One region of the Burkholderia sp. Bp9140 genome, then DNA from elsewhere that is predicted to be linked to it. Evidence: riboswitches for the same ligand, from Rfam matches in the RefSeq annotation. Region 1 holds a riboswitch; the other holds the start of a gene.
What was found. Region 1 has a riboswitch for thiamine pyrophosphate ahead of thiC (phosphomethylpyrimidine synthase ThiC). Riboswitches for the same ligand answer to the same signal wherever they lie in the genome.

Region 1 (10,392 bases):
GTACGGAGCTCGTGCCGGGCATGCGGCTTGCGGATCTCGATCCCGCCAAGCGGCTCGACGAAATGGGTTTCCTGTTCCCGGTGCCGTCGCTCGAGCTGGGCGCGCTGCGCCGGCTGCTGGTCGCGCACGGCTATCCGGACGTTGCACTGGACGCGGGCATGCTCGCCGGTTTCATCAAGGGTTTCATCGACATGATCGTCGAACACGACGGCCGGTTCTGGATCGTCGACTGGAAGTCGAACCATCTCGGCAATACGCCGGATGCCTATGGCCCGCGCGCGCTCGACGTCGCGATGGCTGATCACGCGTATCACCTGCAGGCGCTGCTCTATACGGTCGCGCTGCATCGCTATCTGCGCGGGCGGCTGCCCGACTACGACTACGACACGCATATGGCGGGCTACCTGTACCTGTTCGTGCGTGGCGTGCGGCCCGACTGGCGCAGCGGCGGCGAACCGGCCGGCGTGCATGCGCGCCGGCCCGCGCGCGAACTCGTCGACGCGCTCGACCGGATGATGGAAGGGGGCCGCGCATGAACGTGTCCGACGATACGCTCGAATTCACCGGCGGCCTCGCCGCGCGCCTGCCCGAGCCCGCGGATTTCGGCATCGCGCTTGCGGAAGGATTCGCGCGGCGCATCGGCGACCTGTCGCGTCGCGCGGGTGCGCCAGCCGCGGCCGCGCGCTGGGCGGCGCGTGCCGCGTTCGCGACGAGCCGGGCGACCGCGGGCGGTCACGTGTGCGTGTCGCTCGGCGCGCTCGCGCAGCGCTACGAGGAGCCGGTCGACGACGTGCGCGCGGCGCTCGCCGCCAGCGGCGTGGTGGCGTTCGGCACGCTCGCGCGCGGCGACGAGCGGCCGCTGATCGTCGACCGGCACGACCATCTGTATCTGTCACGCTATTTCGACTACGAACGGCGGCTCGCCGATGCGCTCGTCGCGCAGGCCGGCGTCGCCGCACCGGGCGACGCGCTGTCGCCCGACCGGTTGCGCGACAGTCTCGCGCGTTACTTCGGGCCCGCGACGGGCGAAGTGGACTGGCAGCGCGTCGCGGCGATCGTTGCGCTGACAGGGCGCGTGACGATCGTCAGCGGCGGCCCCGGCACCGGCAAGACGACCACGGTCGTCGGTGTCCTGGCGTGTCTGCTCGACGCGCATCCGGGGCTGCGCATCGCGCTGGCGGCACCGACCGGCAAGGCCGCGCAGCGGATGCAGGAAGCGCTGCACGCGCGGGCGGGCGACCTGCCGCCGGAACTGGCCGCGCGCCTGCCCGACACGTCGTACACGCTGCATCGCCTGCTGGGCGGCGGCGGAGCGGCGGGCTTCCGCCATCATCGCGACAATCCGCTGCCGTACGACCTGATCGTCGTCGACGAGGCGTCGATGATCGACGTCGCGCTCGCCGCCCATCTGCTCGATGCGCTTGCGCCCGGCGCACGGCTCGTGCTGCTCGGCGACAAGGATCAGCTGGCCGCGGTCGAGGCCGGCGCGGTGTTCGCCGAACTCAGCGCACGGCCGACGTTTACCGCCGCCGCACGCATACGCATCGCGGATGCGCTCGGGATCGACGAAGCGGCCTTCGTCGCGGCGTTGCCGGTGCTGGACGGCGAGGCGCCGGCGGCCGTTGCCGCTCCGGCTCCGGCTCCGGCATCCGCGCCGTTGTCGGCGACCGCGATGCGCAAGCAGCCGGCGCGGCGGAACGTGGATACGCGCCAGGCGTCGCTGTTCGATGACGACCTGCAGGACGAAGCGTTGTCCGCTGCCGATATCGCGCCGCCGGCCGCTTCGTTGCCGACTGCGGCGCCTGCACCGACCGCTACCGACAGCGTCTCGGCGGCCGCCGATCCTGCGTGGATCGAGGTCGACGAACTCGCGTGGCTCGACGCGGTCGAGCTCGCGCCATTCGAACCGGCCGATGCGGCGCTTGCGTCGACCGTCGCAACGCGAGCCGACGATATCGCCGCCGCGTCTCCCGCGCCCGCACCGCTTGCAGACTGCGTCGTCTGGCTCGAACGCAATTACCGTTTCGGTCTCGATTCGCCGATCGGCCGCCTGTCGCTCGCGATCCGCCGCGGCGACGTGCAGGCCGCGCTCGATGCGTTGCCGATGGACGATACCGCTGCCGCGTCGTTTCATGACGACGCGGGTGATGCGCTCGCGGCATCGACGGTCGAGCGGCTTGCGCGCCGGTTCGGCGCATACCTCGACGCATTGCGTACCGCGTTGTCCGAGCCGGTGCCCGATCCGTTGCCCTTGTTCGACGCGCTCAACCGCTTCCGGATCCTGTGCGCGACACGCACCGGCTCGCGCGGCGCCGAGCACGTCAATGCGCTGGTGGCCACGCACGTGAGACATGCCGCACGCGTGCCGCTCGCGGTCGGCGCACACTGGTTCACCGGGCGGCCGATCATGGTGACGCGCAACGACTATGCGCTCGGGCTGTTCAACGGCGACATCGGCATCGCATTGCCGGACGCGCACGGCGTGCTGCGCGCGTGGTTCCGCCGCGCGGACGGCACCGCGCGCGCCGTGTCGCCCGCCGCGCTACCGCCGCACGAAACGGCGTTCGCGCTGACCGTCCACAAGTCGCAGGGCTCCGAATTCGACGAGGCCGCGCTCGTGCTGCCGGCGTCGTTCGGGCGGGTGCTCACGCGCGAGCTCGTCTATACGGCCGTCACGCGCGCACGCACGCGCGTGCAGGTGATCGGTCCGCGGCGCGTGCTCGCGCAGGCGGTCGCGACGCGCACGCAACGCGATTCGGGCCTGGCGGCCCGTGTCGACGAGGCGCTCGCGCGGCGCCGCAAGGAGACGTCGCGATGATGATCCGCTACACGCTCGATCCGGCCGAAGTCGAATGGACCGCCGTGCGCGCGCAGGGCGCCGGCGGACAGAACGTCAACAAGGTGTCGAGCGCGATTCACCTGCGTTTCGACATCCGCGCGTCGTCGCTGCCGCCCGTCATCAAGGAACGGCTCCTCGCGCTGTCCGACCAGCGCATCACGCGCGACGGCATCGTCGTGATCAAGTCGCAGGAATACCGCACCCAGGAGAAGAACCGCGAGGCAGCGCTCGCGCGGCTCGATGCGTTGATCGGCAGCGTCGCGTTCACGCCGCGTGCGCGCGTCGCGACGCGGCCGACGCGCGCATCGAAGGAGCGGCGGCTCGAACACAAGTCGCGGCGCGGCATGGTGAAGTCGGGAAGAGGGAAGGTGATTGACTGACGAAACGCCGAACCGGGCGGCGCGGCGGGCGGATCCATACCGCCCGCGCCTGCTACCGCATCACGGTGCCCGCGCTGTCTAGCACGAAGTCGACGCAGAACACGACGAGGCGGCTTTGCGCGCGAATCGCGACGGCCGCGGTATAGCAGTCGCGGCCTTCGGTCAGCGAGAAGTGCGGGCCCATCAGCGCGACACGCCCCGGCGCCGCGATCGCGCGCTGGAAGTACGGGCGGCGCGACCAGTTGCTGTGCGTCTCCGGGAACAGCGGCGCGAGCCGCGTGCCGCTCGCCTGGCCGCCCTCCGGGGGCGCGCCGATCGACGGCAGGAACTGTTCGCCGATCTCGTCCGTGACGAACACGCGGCGCGCGGCCGGCACCGTGAATACGCGCTGCGCGGCATCGTTCAGGTTCCCGCTCGCGGAAAACGCGGCCGCGCCGGCGAGCACGAGCCGCTCGATCGCGTCGAAGCCCGGCTGCTCGGCGATCGCCGGCACATGCCGATGCGCGATGAAGCGTTGCCACGCGGCATCGAGCATCGCGGGCGCCGCAGCGCTCGCATGTGCGATCGATGCATCGGGCTGGCCGAACTGGAAGCCCTGGACGAAGTCGATATCGGCCTCCATCAGCGCCTGCAGCGCGTCGTCGCTTTCGACGCCCTCGGCGAGCACCATCGCGCCGGCCTGGTGGAGCATCGATACCAGGTGATGCATGATGCGGCGATCCTCGGCGGACCAGGTCGCGCGCTCGACGAGCGAGCGGTCGAGCTTGACGATATCGGGCCGTGCGCGCCATACGCGGTCGAAATTCGAGAATCCGGTGCCGAAATCGTCGATCGCGATGAGGAAGTCGCGATGCTGGATCATGTCGATCGTGCGGGCGAGCGCGGCTTCGTCGCGCGCCGGCTGCTCGATGACTTCCAGCACGATGCGGTTCGGCGGCAGTGCGAAATGCCGGCACAGTGCCTCGACGAATTCGCGCTGCACGAGGCCCGAATCGAGCACGCGCGGCGTCACGTTCAGGAACAGCCAGCCGTCGCCGATACCTTGCGCGACGAAGTTGGCCGTGTGCAGGCAGCGGGCGAGCCGGTCGAGCAGCAGTGCATCGGCAGCCGCGCGCGTCCTGTCGAACAGCGCGACCGGCGAAACCAGCGTGCCGTTCTCGTCCACGACGCGCAGCAGCGCTTCATAGCCGACCACGCGCTTGTGCGTGATCGACAGCACGGGCTGAAACACGCTGCGCAGCGTCGTGTCGCGAAACGTGGCGATCCAGCCGCTGGGCGTCGGCGTGAGGCGTTCGAGCAGGGAGTCGAGCGAGAGGTCGCGGGAGGGCTTCATGTCAACGATGCCCTGGGGCGATCGGGGGAGCGGTGTCGTGACGCCACGCCGAAGCCGTCGCACGCGCAGGTGGACGTGAAAGAACGTGGAGCATCGTAACCGCCTTCTGCGGATGAGTGTTCCGAGTGTAACGGGAATGGCGCGGCGCGCGTATCAGGGAAACTCCAGACGCAAACGCTACACCGACGCTTGGACGGGGCTGTCCGCCCGGTTCAACGCGCAACGGCCGCCAATCGTGCACGCAGCGACGGCGCCACGTGTGCCGCGTGCATTGCGTGCGAAGAATGCGGGGATTCGGAGAACCGGGGAAGCCGGCCGGCTGCGCAACCGTGCGCGGTCATCTGCATCGGGTGATAAACGAGATGCTCCGGCGCGCACCGGTCGGCGGTCGGCGCTTGAGGACCGGTAGCCGGCGCGTCGCGGAAAACCGGGCAACCGGGCAACCGGCGGGGCGCCGGCCCCGCATGCCGCTCAGGTTGCTTCGCCGCCGCGCGGGCGGAGCCCGGGAATCCGCTTGATCACGCCGGTCGCAAGCGCGGTGCCGACGAGCACGATCGCGCAGCCTTCGATCATCACGACCGATACGTGTTCGCCGAGGAACAGCGCGCCCCACAGCAGGCCGAACACCGGTATCACGAACGTCACGGTAATCGCGCGGGCCGGGCCGACATGCGCGATCAGGTAAAAGAAGATGAAATACGCGATGCCCGTACAGGCGATGCCGAGCGCGAGCACGGCACCCCACGCATGCGTGCTGACGGCTGCTGCGGGCCACGTCGCGATCGCGAACGGCAGCAGCAGCACGGTCGAGCCGATCATGCTGCCGGTCGCGTTGACGAGCGGATCGACGCCGCTGAGCTTGCGCTTCGTATAGTTGGCCGCGATGCCGTACAGCAGCGTCGCGCCGAGCGCGGCGGCGGCGGCCAGCGCGGTCGCGCCGGCGCCGGTGCTGCCGTGCGCGTTCGCGATCTGATCCCAGACGAGCGTGAGCACGCCGGCAAAGCCGATCACGAGGCCGATCGCGCGCGGCAGCGACAGCTTGTCCTTCAGCCACAGGTAGGCGACGAGCGCGCCCCACAGCGGTGTCGTCGCGTTGATCACCGAGGTCACGCCGGCCGATAGCGTCAGTTCGGCATAGGCGAACAGGCAGAACGGCGCGCCCGAGTTCAGTACGCCGACGACGAACAATGGCCACGCGTGCCGGCGCAGCCGCGCGCCGAGGTCGGCGGGCTTGAAACGCGTCAGCGCGAGGCCCGTCAGGAACAGCGCGCCGATGCCCACCCGCAGCGCCATCAGCGGCGCGACGCCGAATTCGGCGACGCCGATCCGGATGAACAGGAACGACGCACCCCACAGGGCGGCGAGGACGGTCAGCAGAAAGGCGTTCTTGGGCGACATCGGGCGTGGCAGGCGAGGGGGACGGGACGCGGTGAATCTTACACCGCGTTACCGCGCCTTCGTTTCATGATCGGATGAAACGACAAGAAACGGGAAATCCGTTTTTCCGCCGACGCGAACCGCCCGGGCGGCCGGCGCGGCCGCTCAATGATGGCGCCAGCCGCCGTGCCCGCCGCGTCCGCCGAAACCGAAGTTCAGCGACAGCGCGGGGCCCCAGTAGCCGCCCCATGCAGGGGCATAGGCAGGGGCCGGATAGTAGTACACGGGGCCGGGGTCGACATACACGGGCGCGGGCTGTACCGGCGCCGCCGTGTAATAGCCGGACGGATAGTAGCCGTAAGGGTAATAACAGCCGGCGAGTGTCGCACACGCGAGCACCGCGGCGACGAGGGTCCTGTTCATGATGTTTCTCCGGCGGCGCCGGCAATCGGCAGATGCTTAAGCTTAGGACGCACGGCGATGACACGGTGTGCAAAACGGTAACGGATCATTTCCGTGCATCGCCCTGCGCGCCCGGACGACTGCTGCCGCCAGACGCGAAAAGACGCGAAAACGGCGCTTCCGCACCGCGGAAACGCCGTCAGGCCGAAACTGAAGCGTGCCGCCCGTCGCGCGGGCGCCCGGCCGGCTTACTTGCCGATCTGGTTGCCGATGATGCCGCCGGCTGCCGCGCCACCCAGCGTCGACAGCGCGTTGCCGCCGATCGCCGCGCCGGCTACGCCGCCGACACCCGCACCGATTGCCGTGTCGCGCTGGCGCCGTGTCATCGAATCGCAGGCCGACAGGCTGGCCACCGTCGCGACGAGCAGAGCGCATACCCCAAAACGCCGAATCGAGTAACTCATGATCGTTGTCCTTGTGGTGGTGAACGGGAGGGCGCACGACCGGCTGACGGCCGCGCATGACCCCAATCTACCCGCCGTCCCGACGCGCTGCTGTAAGGACTTGTTAAGGCTCGGACGGTTTCGTAATCAATTGTTTCCCTTGCGCCGGCGGGCACGCGGCATGCACGCGGATGCAAAAAAGCCCGCTCGAAAGCGGGCTTCGTGCAGTGCGTCACGAGGCGGTCCGTGCAGACCGCCGCGTTCGCTTACTGACGGTGATAGATTTCGGCGCCGGTCTTCACGAACTCGACCGCCTTGACTTCCATCCCCTTCTTCAGCGCCTCGCTTTCCGATACGCCCTGCTGCGCCGCGAACTCGCGGACGTCCTGCGTGATCTTCATCGAGCAGAAGTGCGGGCCGCACATCGAGCAGAAGTGCGCGACCTTCGCCGAATCCTTCGGCAGCGTCTCGTCGTGGAATTCGCGCGCCTTGTCCGGATCGAGGCCGATGTTGAACTGGTCTTCCCAGCGGAACTCGAAACGCGCCTTCGACAGCGCGTTGTCGCGCACCTGCGCGCCGGGGTGACCCTTGGCGAGGTCGGCCGCGTGCGCGGCGAGCTTGTACGTGATGATCCCTTCCTTCACGTCGTCCTTGTTCGGCAGCCCGAGGTGTTCCTTCGGCGTCACGTAGCACAGCATCGCGGTGCCGAACCAGCCGATCATCGCGGCGCCGATGCCCGACGTGATGTGGTCGTAGCCCGGTGCGATGTCGGTGGTCAGCGGCCCGAGCGTGTAGAACGGCGCTTCCTTGCACCAGTCGAGCTGGAGATCCATGTTCTCCTTGATCAGCTGCATCGGCACGTGGCCGGGGCCTTCGATCATCACCTGCACGTCGTGCTTCCACGCGATCTGCGTGAGCTCGCCGAGCGTCTTCAGTTCGCCGAGCTGCGCTTCGTCGTTCGCGTCGTAGATCGAGCCGGGGCGCAGGCCGTCGCCGAGCGAGAAGCTCACGTCGTACGCCTTCATGATCTCGCAGATCTCTTCGAAGTGTTCGTACAGGAAGCTTTCCTTGTGATGCGCGAGGCACCACTTCGCCATGATCGAGCCGCCGCGCGACACGATGCCCGTCATCCGGTTCGCGGTGAGCGGCACGTACTGCAGGCGCACGCCCGCGTGGATCGTGAAATAGTCGACGCCTTGCTCGGCCTGTTCGATCAGCGTGTCGCGGAAGATTTCCCAGGTGAGATCCTCGGCCTTGCCGTTGACCTTTTCGAGCGCCTGGTAGATCGGCACCGTGCCGATCGGCACCGGGCTGTTGCGGATGATCCACTCGCGCGTTTCGTGGATGTGCTTGCCGGTCGACAGGTCCATCACCGTGTCGCCGCCCCAGCGGATCGCCCACGTCATCTTGTCGACTTCCTCGCCGATCGACGACGTGACGGCCGAGTTGCCGATGTTCGCGTTGATCTTCACGAGGAAGTTGCGGCCGATGATCATCGGCTCGGATTCCGGGTGGTTGATGTTCGCGGGGATGATCGCGCGGCCGCGCGCGATCTCGTCGCGCACGAATTCCGGCGTGATCTCGGCGAGCGCGTTCGCGCCGAAGGCCGCGGCGCCGAACGCCTGGCCCGGATGCTGGCGGCCCATCATCGCGGCGAGCTTCGCGCCGTTCGGGCCGCTCGACTTCAGGCTCTCGATGTACTCGGCGCGGCGCTGGTTCTCGCGGATCGCGATGTATTCCATTTCCGGCGTGATGATGCCCCGACGCGCATAGTGCATCTGCGTGACGTTCTTGCCGGCCTGTGCGCGGCGCGGGTTGCGGTGCAGGCCCGGGAAGCGCAGGTCGGCGGTGGCCGGGTCGGCCGCGCGCTCGAGGCCGTACTGGCTCGACAGGCCGTCGAGCACTTCGGTGTCGCCGCGCGCTTCGATCCAGCGCTGGCGCAGCGCGGGCAGGCCCGCGCGGATGTCGATCTTCGCGTCCGGATCGGTGTAGGGGCCCGACGTGTCGTACACGTAGATCGGCGGATTCTTTTCGCCGCCGAAGCCGGTCGGCGTGTCGGCCTGCGTGATTTCGCGCATGGGCACGCGGATGTCGAGCTGCGAGCCGGTTACATAAACCTTTCGCGAATTGGGCAGCGGCGCGACGGCAGCGGCGTCGACATGGGCGTCGGCGGACAGAAACTTCGGATTGGCGTTCATGCAATCTCCTGTATGAGCGCCGGACAGGCGCGTCGGCGCTTGCCCGGAGCCCTTGACGAATGTGGGGCTCGAGCTAAGCAGGAGACGAGGCTTGGTGAGGCGGCGGATTTCGTCAGAGGGATGGCGGCGAAATCCGTACGCTTCCCTGCGCTGGCATTATCCAGATCAGGTTCAAAGGGTATTTCTCACCCGCAATGCCGGTTGTTTGACCGAACGCATTGCAGGACCCCCGCGTTAGCAGCGCACACGATACACTGGCTTGGCGGCGGTTTCAACCGGGAGAGGATCGGCTGTCCCGGTGCGGCCGCAGCATGGCGGGCGGCGCGATGGCCCGTCGAAATGGCAGTGTGCGTTGCCGCGGCATGGTCCGAAGGATCGACCGGCAGCGGCGAAGCGGTGCAACATGGCGCGCTTTCACGCGACCTAAAAAAAATTTCCGCAGCGGCTGTCATTTCCCGCGACGTCGTCCGTCTATTCGGCTCCTTGAACCCATGTTTTGGAGAGATGTCATGAAAAAAATTCTGATCGCCGCCTGCGTTGCCGCTTGCGCCACGGTCGCCTCGGGCGCGTATGCGCAGAACGATGCGATGTCGAAGGACAGCTCGTCGATGTCGAAGGACGCGATGGGTCACGACGCGATGGCGAAGGATGCGATGGGCCATGACGCGATGGCGAAGGATGGCGCGATGAAGAAGGGCGCCATGAAGAAACATGCGATGAAGAAGGACGCGATGGGCCACGACGCGATGGGCAAGTCGTCGGGCGACAAGATGGCGCCGTCGAACTGACGGAGGCCGGGCAGCGCGCGCGGCCGGCGCGTGTGCTGCACGACGGCCGCCCGCCCGCGTCTCGTTCTGTCTCGTCTCGCCGACTCGTTCCGGGAGTCTTCATCATGCAAACCGTTCCCGCCACCGGCCGTGCGGCCGCCACGCCGCCCGCACGCCCGATCCATCCGCTGTGGGTACGCGTGAGCCACTGGCTCAACGCGCTCGCGGCGATCCTGATGGTGTTGTCCGGCTGGCGCATCTACGACGCGTCGCCGATCTATCCGCCATTCGTGTTTCCGCACGGCATCACGCTCGGCGGCTGGCTCGGCGGCGCGCTGCAATGGCATTTCGCGGCGATGTGGCTGCTCGTCGGCAACGGGCTGTTCTACCTGACGATGTCGATCGCGACCGGACGCCTCGCGCGCAAGATGCTGCCCGTCACGCCGGCGTCCGTGTGGCGCGACGTGCGCGCCGCGTTGCGCGGCCGGCTCGCGCACGACGATTTGAGCGTCTACAACGCGGTGCAGCGTGCCGCGTACCTGGTCGCGATCGTCGATCTGATCGTGCTGGTGCTGTCCGGGCTGACGATCTGGAAGTCGGTGCAGTTTCCGCTGCTGCGCGAACTGTTCGGCGGTTACGACAACGCGCGCGTC
Region 2 (10,392 bases), on a different contig from region 1:
GCCTTGCTGTACAGGAACTGGCCGATCAGGTTCTCGAGCACGATTGCCGACTGCGTCATCGTGATCGTGTCGCCCGCCTTCAGCATTTCGGTGTCGCCGCCCGGATCGAGGCCGATGTACTGCTCGCCGAGCAGGCCGGACGTCAGGATCTTCGCCGAAGAATCCTTCGGGAACGGGTATTGGCCGTCGACGTCGATCGTCACGAGCGCCTGATACGTATTGGTGTCGAAGCCGATCGCCTTCACGCGGCCAACCACGACGCCCGCGCTCTTCACGGCCGCGCGCGGCTTCAGCCCGCCGATGTTGTCGAATTTCATCCTCACCGAGTAGGTCGGCTGAAACGACAGCGAGCTCATGTTGCCGACCTTGAGCGCCAGGAACAGCACCGCAAGGAAGCCCACCACCACGAACAGGCCGACCCAGAAGTCGAGAGCAGTCTTTTTCATCGTCATCCCAAAATTTGGCTTGGCTGAGGCTTAGCTGAACATCAGCGCGGTCAGCAGGAAATCGAGGCCGAGTACGGCGAGCGACGCGAATACGACCGTCTTGGTCGTCGCGCGCGACACGCCCTCGGGCGTGGGCTTCGCTTCATACCCTTGAAACAGCGCAATGAAGGTCACGGCGAACCCGAACACGATGCTCTTGATCACGCCGTTGCCGACGTCGGCCCACACCTGGACCCCGCCCTGCATCTGCGACCAGAACGCGCCCGGATCGACGCCGATCAGCACGACCCCGACGAAATAACCACCGAGCACGCCGACCGCGTTGAAGATCGCGGCGAGCAGCGGCATCGCGATGATGCCGGCCCACAGGCGCGGCGCGATCACCGTCTTGATCGGGTCGACGGCCATCATCTCGAGCGCGGTGAGCTGCTCGCCGGCCTTCATCAGGCCGATCTCGGCCGTGAGCGACGTGCCCGCGCGGCCCGCGAACAGCAGCGCGGTCACGACCGGGCCGAGCTCGCGCACGAGCGACAGCGCGACCAGCAGGCCGAGCGCCTGCTCGGACCCATAGCGGTTCAGCGTGTAGTAGCCCTGCAGGCCGAGCACGAAGCCGACGAACAGGCCCGACACGGCGATGATCACGAACGAATAGTTGCCGAGGAAGTGGATCTGCTTCGTGACCAGCCGCGGCCGGCGCAGCAGCGGGAAGAATTCCAGCACGAGGCGCACGAACAGCCGCGTGCCGTAGCCCGCGCGCACGAGGCCGCCCATGACGTAACGTCCGATCGCGCTGATCATGCGCGTCCTCCGCCGAGCCCGAAATCCGCTGCCAGCGGCGGGCTCGTGTAATGAAATTTGAACGGGCCGTCCGGCGCGCCGTCGATGAACTGCCGCACGCTCGGATCGGTCGACGCGCGCAGCTCGTCAGGCGTACCCTGCGCGAGCACGCCGCCGTTGGCCAGAAAATACACGTAGTCGGCGATCGCGAACGATTCCGGCACGTCGTGCGTGACGAGGATCGACGTGGCGCCGAGCGCCTGGTTCAGCGTGCGGATCAGGTTCGCGGTGATGCCGAGCGAGATCGGATCGAGGCCCGCGAACGGCTCGTCGTACATGATGAGTTGCGGATCGAGCGCGATCGCGCGCGCGAGCGCGATACGGCGCGCCATCCCGCCCGACACCTCGGACGGCATCAGGTCGCGCGCGCCCCGCAGCCCGACCGCGTTGAGCTTCATCAGCACGAGGTCGCGGATCAGCTCTTCGGGCAGGTCGGTGTGTTCGCGCAGCGCGAACGCGACGTTCTCGAACACCGACATGTCGGTGAACAGCGCGCCGAACTGGAACAGCATGCCCATCTTGCGGCGCAGCGCGTACAGGCCGTCGCGCGTCTGCGCGCCGACGTCGGCGCCGTCGAACAGCACCTGGCCGCGGCGTGCGCGCACGAGGCCGCCGATCAGGCGCAGCACGGTCGTCTTGCCGCAACCCGACCCGCCCATGACAGCGACGACCTGGCCGCGCCCGAAACGCAGGTTCAGGTTCGACAGGACGAGGCGGTCGCCGTAGCCAAAGTCGACGTCGCGAAGTTGCAGCAGTGTCTCGGTAGGAGTGGGGCTCACGGAGCTGACAGTCCTTTTACGCAGAACGCCGAATTATAGGGCCTGCATTGGAATGATGTCGTGACGCCGTTCCGGGCCCTGCGGTCAATGATTGTCAAATTGTCGGGCAAAACATTGCTGCGATGCAACAATTGCCGCCCGATAATCGCTGGCGCCCGTGACCGCACTGACGACCGCGACGCTGCCGACGCCCGTCGCCAGCACGTCCGGCAATGCGTCGAGCCCCACGCCGCCGATCGCGACGAGCGGCGCCCGCGCCCCGGCGAAGCGTGCATAGCGGGCGATCCGCGCGAGGCCCTGCGGCGGCGCCGCGACCGCCTTGGTCGCGGTCGCATACACGGGACCGAGCGCCAGGTAGCTCGGGCGCTCGTGCAAGGCGCGCAACATTTCGTAATAGCCGTGGCTCGACAGCCCGAGCCGCAGGCCGGCGCGCGCGATCGCGGCCAGATCGGCCGTCTCGAGGTCTTCCTGCCCCAGATGGACGCCGTACGCACCCTCTTCTACCGCGATCTGCCAGTGATCGTTGATGAACACACGCGCATCGGGATAGCGGCGCCCGGCCGCGACCGCACGCGCGACTTCGCGGCGCAACGCGTCGGGGTTCGTGCCTTTCACGCGCAGCTGCACGGTCCGCGCGCCGCAATCAAGCACCCGCTCGACCCATTCGGCATCCGGGACGACCGGATAGAGGCCGAGTTGCGCGGGGCACGGCGGAAATGCGGGCTCGGGCGCGGCGGCCAGATCGGCGACGCGCGGGAACCGCGCGGCGTCGACCGGCCACGCATCCGCGCCGCGCGTTTCGTCGCCGTCACGCCACGCCAGCGCGAGCACCAGCGCGTCGATCGGCGCGAAACCGCAATCGAGGAACGCGGCGAGCGCCGCGATCCAGTCGTCGGCGAGCGGATGCGCGGCTTCCAGCGCGTAGCGCACGCCCGCGGCATGCAGCGCCGCGCCGTGCTCGTCGAACTCGATCGCGACCGCGTCCGGCGACGCGGGGCGCGATGCGGCCGACGCGCGCGCCTGCGCGGCACGGTCGCCGGCCGACACGATCAGCACGTCGCCGCCGGCCGGCACGTCGGGCGCCGCGACGCACAGTCGCCACGGCGTCGTGCCGCTCGGCCAGTCGCCGAGGCGGGCACGAATCCGCTCGGCCGCTTCGGCCAGCTCGTCGGCCGGCGGCCAGAAGGCATCGGCGAAGCGCGCGCTCATGCACCGCCCCCGTCCTGGTGCCAGAACGGCATCCCGACCACCGGCGTGCTCGCGTGCGCGGTATCGCGCGCATCCATCGGCCCGGCGAGATAGGCCGCACGGCCGGCCTCGACGCCCTGCGCGAACGCGCGCGCCATGATCTCCGGGTGCGTGGCCTGCGACACGGCCGTGTTCAGCAGCACGCCGTCGAAGCCCCATTCCATGACCTGGCACGCATGCGACGGCACGCCGAGCCCGGCGTCGACGATCAGCGGCACGTCCGGCAGCCGCTCGCGCAGCACGCGCAGCCCGTACGGGTTCACGACGCCCTTGCCGGTGCCGATCGGCGCGCCCCACGGCATCAGCGCCTCGCAGCCGGCGTCGAGCAGGCGCCGGCCGATCACGAGATCCTCGGTGCAGTACGGCAGCACCTTGAAGCCGTCCTTGACCAGTTGCGCGGCCGCCTCGATCAGCCCGACCGGGTCGGGCTGCAGCGTGTAGTCGTCGCCGATCAGCTCGAGCTTGATCCAGTCGGTGTCGAAAACCTCGCGCGCCATGTGCGCGGTCGTCACCGCCTCGGCGACGGTCTGGCAGCCGGCCGTGTTCGGCAGCAGCGGCACCGCGTGGTGCTTGAGCAGGTCGAAGAAGCCGGCCTCGGCGGTGCCGCCGGTCATCTGGCGGCGCAGCGCGACCGTCACCATCCCGGGTCGCGACGCGGCGATCGAATCGGACAGCGACTGCAGCGACGGATAGCGCGACGTGCCGAGCAGCACGCGGCTTGCGAAGGTTTCGCCGTACAGCGTCAGCGCGTCGGCGGAAGTGAGGGACGTCATGTCGTTTTCCTGGAAGAGCGGGGGCGAACCGGCGGCGCTCAGCCGCCCGCGACGGGGTGCACCACGTCGAGCTTGTCGCCCGTCGCAAGCGCGCGCGCCGCATGCTGCGTGCGCGCGACGAAATTGCCGTTCAGCGCGACCGCGTATGGCGGACGCGCGCCGTATGCGGCCAGCGCGTCGGCCACCGTCGCGCCGTCGGGCAGCGTCAGGGTCAGTTGGTTGATCTGGATATCCATGAGGCTTGATCGAATTCGGTCGGCGGCGCGCGTCAGGCCGGCTGGCGCGCGTCGTCGCGGTGATGGAGGAGCGCCGGCCAGCGCGCGGCATCGCGCCACGCGGCGAATGCGTCGGCGTCACCGAACGCGCCGCCGAGCGCGGCTTCGGCAAACGCGACCGCCGCGTGCGCGACTTCCGGCGCGATCATGAAGCCGTGCCGGTACAGGCCGTTGACGGCGAGCGTCGTCGCACCGTCCCAGATCACTGCCGGGCGGTGGTCGGGCAGCGTCGGGCGGCACTGCGCATTGAGTTCGAGGATGCGTGCCTCGCCGAACGCCGGATGCACGGAGAACGCCGCGCTCAGCAGTTCGAGCGCGGAACGCACGCTGACGGGCGACATGTCCTCGCCCTCCACCTCGGTCGCGCCGATTACGTACAGGTCGTCCTGTTTCGGCGCGATGTACAGCGGATAGCGCGGATGCAGCAGCCGCACGGGCCGCGTGAGCCCGATGCCGGGCGCGCGCACGCGTGCGACTTCACCGCGGATCCCGCGCAGCGCGGGCAGCGCGGGTTTCGCGCCGAGCCCGCGGCAATCGATCGTGAAATGCGCGTCGGGCCGGTTCGCGTCGTCGATCGTCGCGTGCCAGTGCAATTCGACGCCGCGCTGCGCGAGGCCCGCCGCGAGCGCGCGCAGCGCCTGACGGTTGTCGAGCTGCCCTTCGCGCGGCAGCATCAGGCCGCGCGCGAAGCGCCCCGCGAGCGCGGGCTCGGCCGCGTCGACCTGCGCGCCGGCCAGCGCGACGAAGCCGCCGTCGAACAGCTCGGCCGGCGCGTTCGCGCGCACGCGCCGCTCGAACAGCGGCGCCTCCGCGCGATCCGCGTGATGCCAGACGACGAGCGTGCCGTGATGCTGGAAAAACACCGGTTCGGGCAGTTCCGCGAGCCATTGCGGCCAGCGCGCGAGCGATGCGACGCCGAGCTCGGTGATCAGCAACTCGGCGCTCGCCGCCTCGGCGAGCGGCGCGAGCATCGCCGCAGCGATCCACGCGGCCGACTGCTCGCCGTCGGGGCCGCCGCGCTCGTACAGCGCGACGCGATGCCCGTCGCCCGCGAGCCGCCACGCGATCAGGCGGCCGACGAGGCCGCCGCCGAGTACCGCGAAATCCGGCCGGGAAACGTGGACGTTCATCGCGTGCCCTCCCCGCGAACCGCGCGGGCCCGTGCGACAGACATCGACGCGCACGCGCCGTCCCGTGCCAACGCACGCGACAGCGGTTCGGGAACAGCGCAAAAGACTGAAGATTGAGCGGTCATCATTCCTTCCGTAACGCGCAATGCGCGTACCCAAAAGGACGAAACCGGCAGCAAAGGCCGGCCGGGCGGGACTCGGGCGCTGACCATGTGGGATGGCAGCCAGCGCGGCCCGGCGGGATCAGAAACTTCCCTCGCCGGTATTACCCGGATCGGGTGCGAAGGGTCTTTCTCAGCCTCGCCGCGTCGCCCGGAATGACCCGTCGGCCACGCTCGAAGCACCCCTGTTTCGTCGTCGGCCATTAGACCATAAAAGCGGAAAGCGCCGCAAACTGTCCCCCATGCGGCAAATTCGCCGTCGCGTCGCGCCGCTCTGGCACAATGCCCGCAGGCCGGCCGCGCGAGCGGCCGGTTGCCGCGTCACCGCCGGCCTTAAGTGCCGTTTAAGACGCGCGGGCCACCATCCGTGCGCCCGCCGTCAGTCGGCACCTCGTCCCGGCATGCCGTATCGCGGCGCGCGCCCGGCTTCGCCCGGCCCGCGCGCCGGCTACTCATCAGGAAGCACATGACCCAATCGATCGATCCCGTCCGCTCCGTCTCCGACGCGCCGCAGGACGAGCGCCCGGTATCCGCATGGAGCCTCATCAAGCCCTACTGGGTGTCGTCCGAATGGAAAACCGCATGGGGGCTGTTGCTCACGATCATCGTGATCAACCTCTGTGTGGTCTGGATCAACGTCAAGCTCAACAAGTGGAACGCGCAGTTCTACAACGCGCTGCAGTCGAAGGACGTCCACGACTTCCCGAACCTGCTGATGCAGTTCTCCGCGCTCGCGTTCGGCTTCATCATCCTCGCGGTGTACGGCCGCTACCTGCGGCAGATGCTCGGGTTCCGCTGGCGCCAGTGGCTCACCGACCGCTTTCTCGCCCAGTGGCTCGGCGATCGCGCGTTCTACCGGATCGAACGCGACCGCCTCGCCGACAACCCCGACCAGCGGATCACCGACGACCTCCAGTCGTTCGCGACGACGACGCTCGCGCTGTCGCTCGACCTGCTGTCGACGGTCGTCACGCTCGTGTCGTTCATCACGATCCTGTGGTCGCTCGCCGGCGCGCTGACGTTCTCGCTCGGCGCGACGCCGATCACGATTCCCGGCTACATGGTGTGGGCCGCCGCGCTGTACGCGGTGGTCGGCTCGCTGATCATCCAGAAGGTCGGGCACCCGCTCGTGTCGATCAACTACCAGCAGCAGCGCGTCGAGGCCGATTTCCGCTTCGGGCTGATTCGCGTGCGGGAGAACGCCGAGCAGATCGCGTTCTACGACGGCGAGCAAACCGAGACCGGCAACGCGCAGAGCCTGTTCATGCGCATTCGCGACAACTGGTGGCGCGTGATGAAGTACACGAAGCGCCTCACGTTCGTGCTGAGCTTCTACGGCCAGATCGCGATCATCTTCCCGCTCGTCGTCGCGGCGCCGCGCTATTTCGCGGGCGCGTTCTCGTTCGGCGTGCTGATGCAGATCTCGTCCGCGTTCGGCACCGTCAGCGATTCGTTCTCGTGGTTCATCAACAGTTACTCGACCCTCGTCGAATGGCGCGCCACCGTCAACCGTCTGCGCGAATTCAAGCGCGTGATGGGTACGTCGCACCTGAAGGAAAGCCTGTCTCCCGCGACCGAGCACGGCGGCATCAACCTGCACTACGTCGATGCCGCGAAGCTGTCGACGTCGTCGCTGAAGCTCGCGCTGCCGAACGGCAATGCACTCGCCAACATCGGCAACGTGACGATCGAACCCGGCTCGCGCTGGCTCGTGATCGGCAAGTCGGGCTCCGGCAAGAGCACGTTCATGCGCGCGCTCGCGGGCCTGTGGCCGTTCGGCGACGGCGCGATCGACGCGCCGGTCGGCGCGCGGATGATGTTCGTGCCGCAGACGAGCTACTTGCCGATCGGCACGCTGAAGGCCGCGCTCACCTACCCGGCCACGCCCGACGCGTTCACCGACGATGCCTGCCGCGACGCGCTGCGCGCGTGCCGCCTCGAAGACTACGTCGGGCGCCTCGACGAGACCGCGCACTGGACGCGCGTGCTGTCGCCGGGCGAACAGCAGCGCCTCGCCGGCGCGCGCGTGCTGCTGCACAAGCCGGACTTCCTGTTCCTCGACGAAGCGACGAGCGCGCTCGACGCCGACAACGAAGCGCGGCTCTATCACCTGTTCGCCGAACGGCTGCCGAAGGCCGCGATCGTCAGCATTGCGCATCGCGAGTCGCTGGCCGCGTTCCACGTCGGCACGATCAACGTCGAGCGCGTGCACGACAGCGACAAGGTCGCCGCGTAACCGCAAAACAAAATGCCGGCGCATGCGGCGCCGGCCTTCTCGTCCTCGTCCTGCCCGCCGTCCTGCTACGCCGGCGCGACCGGCACCGACACGATCGGCACATGCGACACGCCGTCGTGCGACAGCCGGCTTTCAAATAGCGTCAGCGCGCCGAAACGCACCGCGACCGGCCGCCCGGTCGCGCCGCCGTGTGCGGGCTGCCCATCCGCATTGCGCGGCAGCCGCGCGAGCGTGACGTGCGGCCGGAACGGCCGGCGGTCGGCCGGCACGCCCAGTTCGCGCAGCAGCGCGGACAAGTCGGCATTCAGCGCCGCACACGCGGGCTCGACCGCGAGTTCCGCGACGATCAGCCGCGCACGCGGCAGGCTCGGCCACCACGCAATCCGCTCGACCGGCTGCAACGGCAGCGCATGCGCGGCCGCGAGCGCCGGCAGGCGCGCGGCCAGCGCGTCGCAACGCGCACGTTCGATCGCGCCGATGAACGCGAGCGTCACGTGCAGTTGCGCAGGCGATGTGCGGCGCGCGCCACGCGTGACCGGCAACGCGTGCAGCGCGTCGCGCGATGCCGTGTCAGGCATCAGCGCGACGAACGCACGGAGCCGGTCGCCGTTCATGACTCGCGCACCGCCACGCGCACTTCGGCGGTCGCCTCGGCCGAAGCCGGACGCTGCGGCAGCGGGCCGTGCTCGCCCCACACGTCGGCCGGCAGCACGCGGGCGAGCTCGGGAATCGTGTTGCGGGTGAACACCGGTTCGGCGATACCCTGCGCGCGCTGCTGGCGATAGTCGCGCCACGCGGCGTGCGCATACTTGCCGAGCGCGAGGATCGCGACCAGGTTGATGATCGCCATCAGCCCCATGCTCGTATCGGCCATCGCCCACACGAGCGGCAGTTGCCCGACGCTGCCGAACATCACCATGCCGAGCACCGCGATACGGAACAGCGGCAGCACGCCGCGCCGCTTCGTGATGAATTCGACGTTGCCTTCCGCATACGCGTAGTTGCCGATCACCGACGAGTACGCGAAGAAGAAGATCGCGACGGCCATGTAGATACCGCCCCAGTCGCCGACGTGGCTCGCGATCGCGCGCTGCGTGAGCGCCGCGCCTGCCATGCCGGTACCGAGTTCGTACTGGCCCGACAGCAGGATCACGAACGCGGTCGCGCTGCAGATCACGATGGTGTCGACGAACACGCCGAGCATCTGGATCAACCCCTGCACGACCGGATGCCGCACGCTGGCGGTCGCGGCCGCGTTCGGCGCGCTGCCCATGCCGGCCTCGTTCGAGAACAGCCCGCGCTTCACGCCCATCGCGACTGCCTGGCTGACCGCATAGCCGGTCAGGCCACCCGCCGCCTGCTCGAGCCCGAACGCGCTCTTCACGATCAGCGCGATCACGCCCGGCACCAGCGCAACGTGCGTCGCGACCGCGTAGATCGCCAGCGCGAGGTAGCCGATCGCCATCACCGGCACGATCACCTGCGCGACCGATGCGATGCGGCGAATCCCGCCGAAGATGAGCGGCGCGGTGAGCAGCACGAGGCCGAGGCCGACCGTCTCGCGGCTCCACCCGAACGACGTATGAAATGCATCGGCGATCGCATTGGCCTGCACCGCGTTGAACACGAAGCCGAACGCGAGAATCAGCGACAGCGAGAACAGCACGCCGAAGCCGCGCGAACGCAAGCCCGTCTGGATGTAGTACGCGGGGCCGCCGCGATAGCTGCCGTCCGGGTGCGACACCTTGAAGATCTGTGCGAGGGTCGCCTCGACGAACGCGGACGACATCCCGACGAGCGCCGTCATCCACATCCAGAAGATCGCGCCCGGCCCGCCGACCGTCAGCGCGACCGCGACGCCGGCGATGTTGCCGGTGCCCACGCGGCTCGCGAGCCCGGTCGCGAACGCCTGGAACGACGAGATGCTGCCCGGCTCGCCCTTGCTGCCGACCAGCTTCATGCTGAGGAGCAGCGCCTTCAGCTGGATCATCCGGAACCGCAGCGTGAACCACGCGCCCACGCCGAGCAGCAGCGCAATCAACACGTAGTTCCACAGCACGCCGTTGACGGCGTCGATCAGCCCTTGCACGAATGCTTCCATCCAGAGTCCTTGTAAATGGGGTCAGTCATATGCGTCGGCCGCGCGAATGCGGCCGACGGGGCGACATGATATGACAGTTTCCAAGGATTATTACAAAATGAAAGGAAGCGGAATTGCCGAAAATCGACGCCCGATGTGATCAGGTTAGGCGACGCTTCGTGAAAATGCGGCATGCAGCGGCAAGGGAACGGCGGCTGATGCACGCGGGGACCGACGTCCCGCCCGGCCCATACGCGGTATTGCGCACGGGGCCTGGCTCAGCGGCCAAGCAGCGATCCGCAGCGGAAATACCGCGACGGGAATTCGCGACCTCCGACACCCGGAAACATTAACAATAGCGGGTCGCCAAACAGGAATTCCGGGGGAAAATGAGGTCCGGCATTAAGCGTGCTTTTCTTGTTACCCG

Region 2: another riboswitch for thiamine pyrophosphate. It lies ahead of DIE21_RS30490 (FAD-dependent oxidoreductase); the one in region 1 lies ahead of thiC (phosphomethylpyrimidine synthase ThiC).

The regions. Positions count from the first base shown of each region.
Region 1 is NZ_QTPQ01000025.1:37,546-47,937, forward strand. Features, by position in the region: gene recB (exodeoxyribonuclease V subunit beta) at 1-536, shown strand, start outside; gene DIE21_RS20990 (AAA family ATPase) at 533-2,818, shown strand; gene arfB (alternative ribosome rescue aminoacyl-tRNA hydrolase ArfB) at 2,815-3,219, shown strand; gene DIE21_RS21000 (EAL domain-containing protein) at 3,272-4,552, opposite strand; gene DIE21_RS21010 (DMT family transporter) at 5,024-5,950, opposite strand; gene DIE21_RS21015 (hypothetical protein) at 6,095-6,352, opposite strand; gene DIE21_RS21020 (glycine zipper 2TM domain-containing protein) at 6,580-6,795, opposite strand; gene thiC (phosphomethylpyrimidine synthase ThiC) at 7,041-8,972, opposite strand; TPP riboswitch at 9,097-9,213, opposite strand; gene DIE21_RS21030 (pentapeptide MXKDX repeat protein) at 9,482-9,760, shown strand; gene DIE21_RS21035 (cytochrome b/b6 domain-containing protein) at 9,865-10,392, shown strand, end outside.
Region 2 is NZ_QTPQ01000045.1:26,877-37,268, reverse strand. Features, by position in the region: gene mlaD (outer membrane lipid asymmetry maintenance protein MlaD) at 1-452, opposite strand, end outside; gene mlaE (lipid asymmetry maintenance ABC transporter permease subunit MlaE) at 477-1,244, opposite strand; gene DIE21_RS30510 (ABC transporter ATP-binding protein) at 1,241-2,062, opposite strand; gene thiE (thiamine phosphate synthase) at 2,147-3,271, opposite strand; gene DIE21_RS30500 (thiazole synthase) at 3,268-4,083, opposite strand; gene thiS (sulfur carrier protein ThiS) at 4,122-4,319, opposite strand; gene DIE21_RS30490 (FAD-dependent oxidoreductase) at 4,352-5,488, opposite strand; TPP riboswitch at 5,723-5,846, opposite strand; gene DIE21_RS30485 (ABC transporter ATP-binding protein/permease) at 6,116-7,885, shown strand; gene thpR (RNA 2',3'-cyclic phosphodiesterase) at 7,951-8,499, opposite strand; gene DIE21_RS30475 (sodium:alanine symporter family protein) at 8,496-9,986, opposite strand.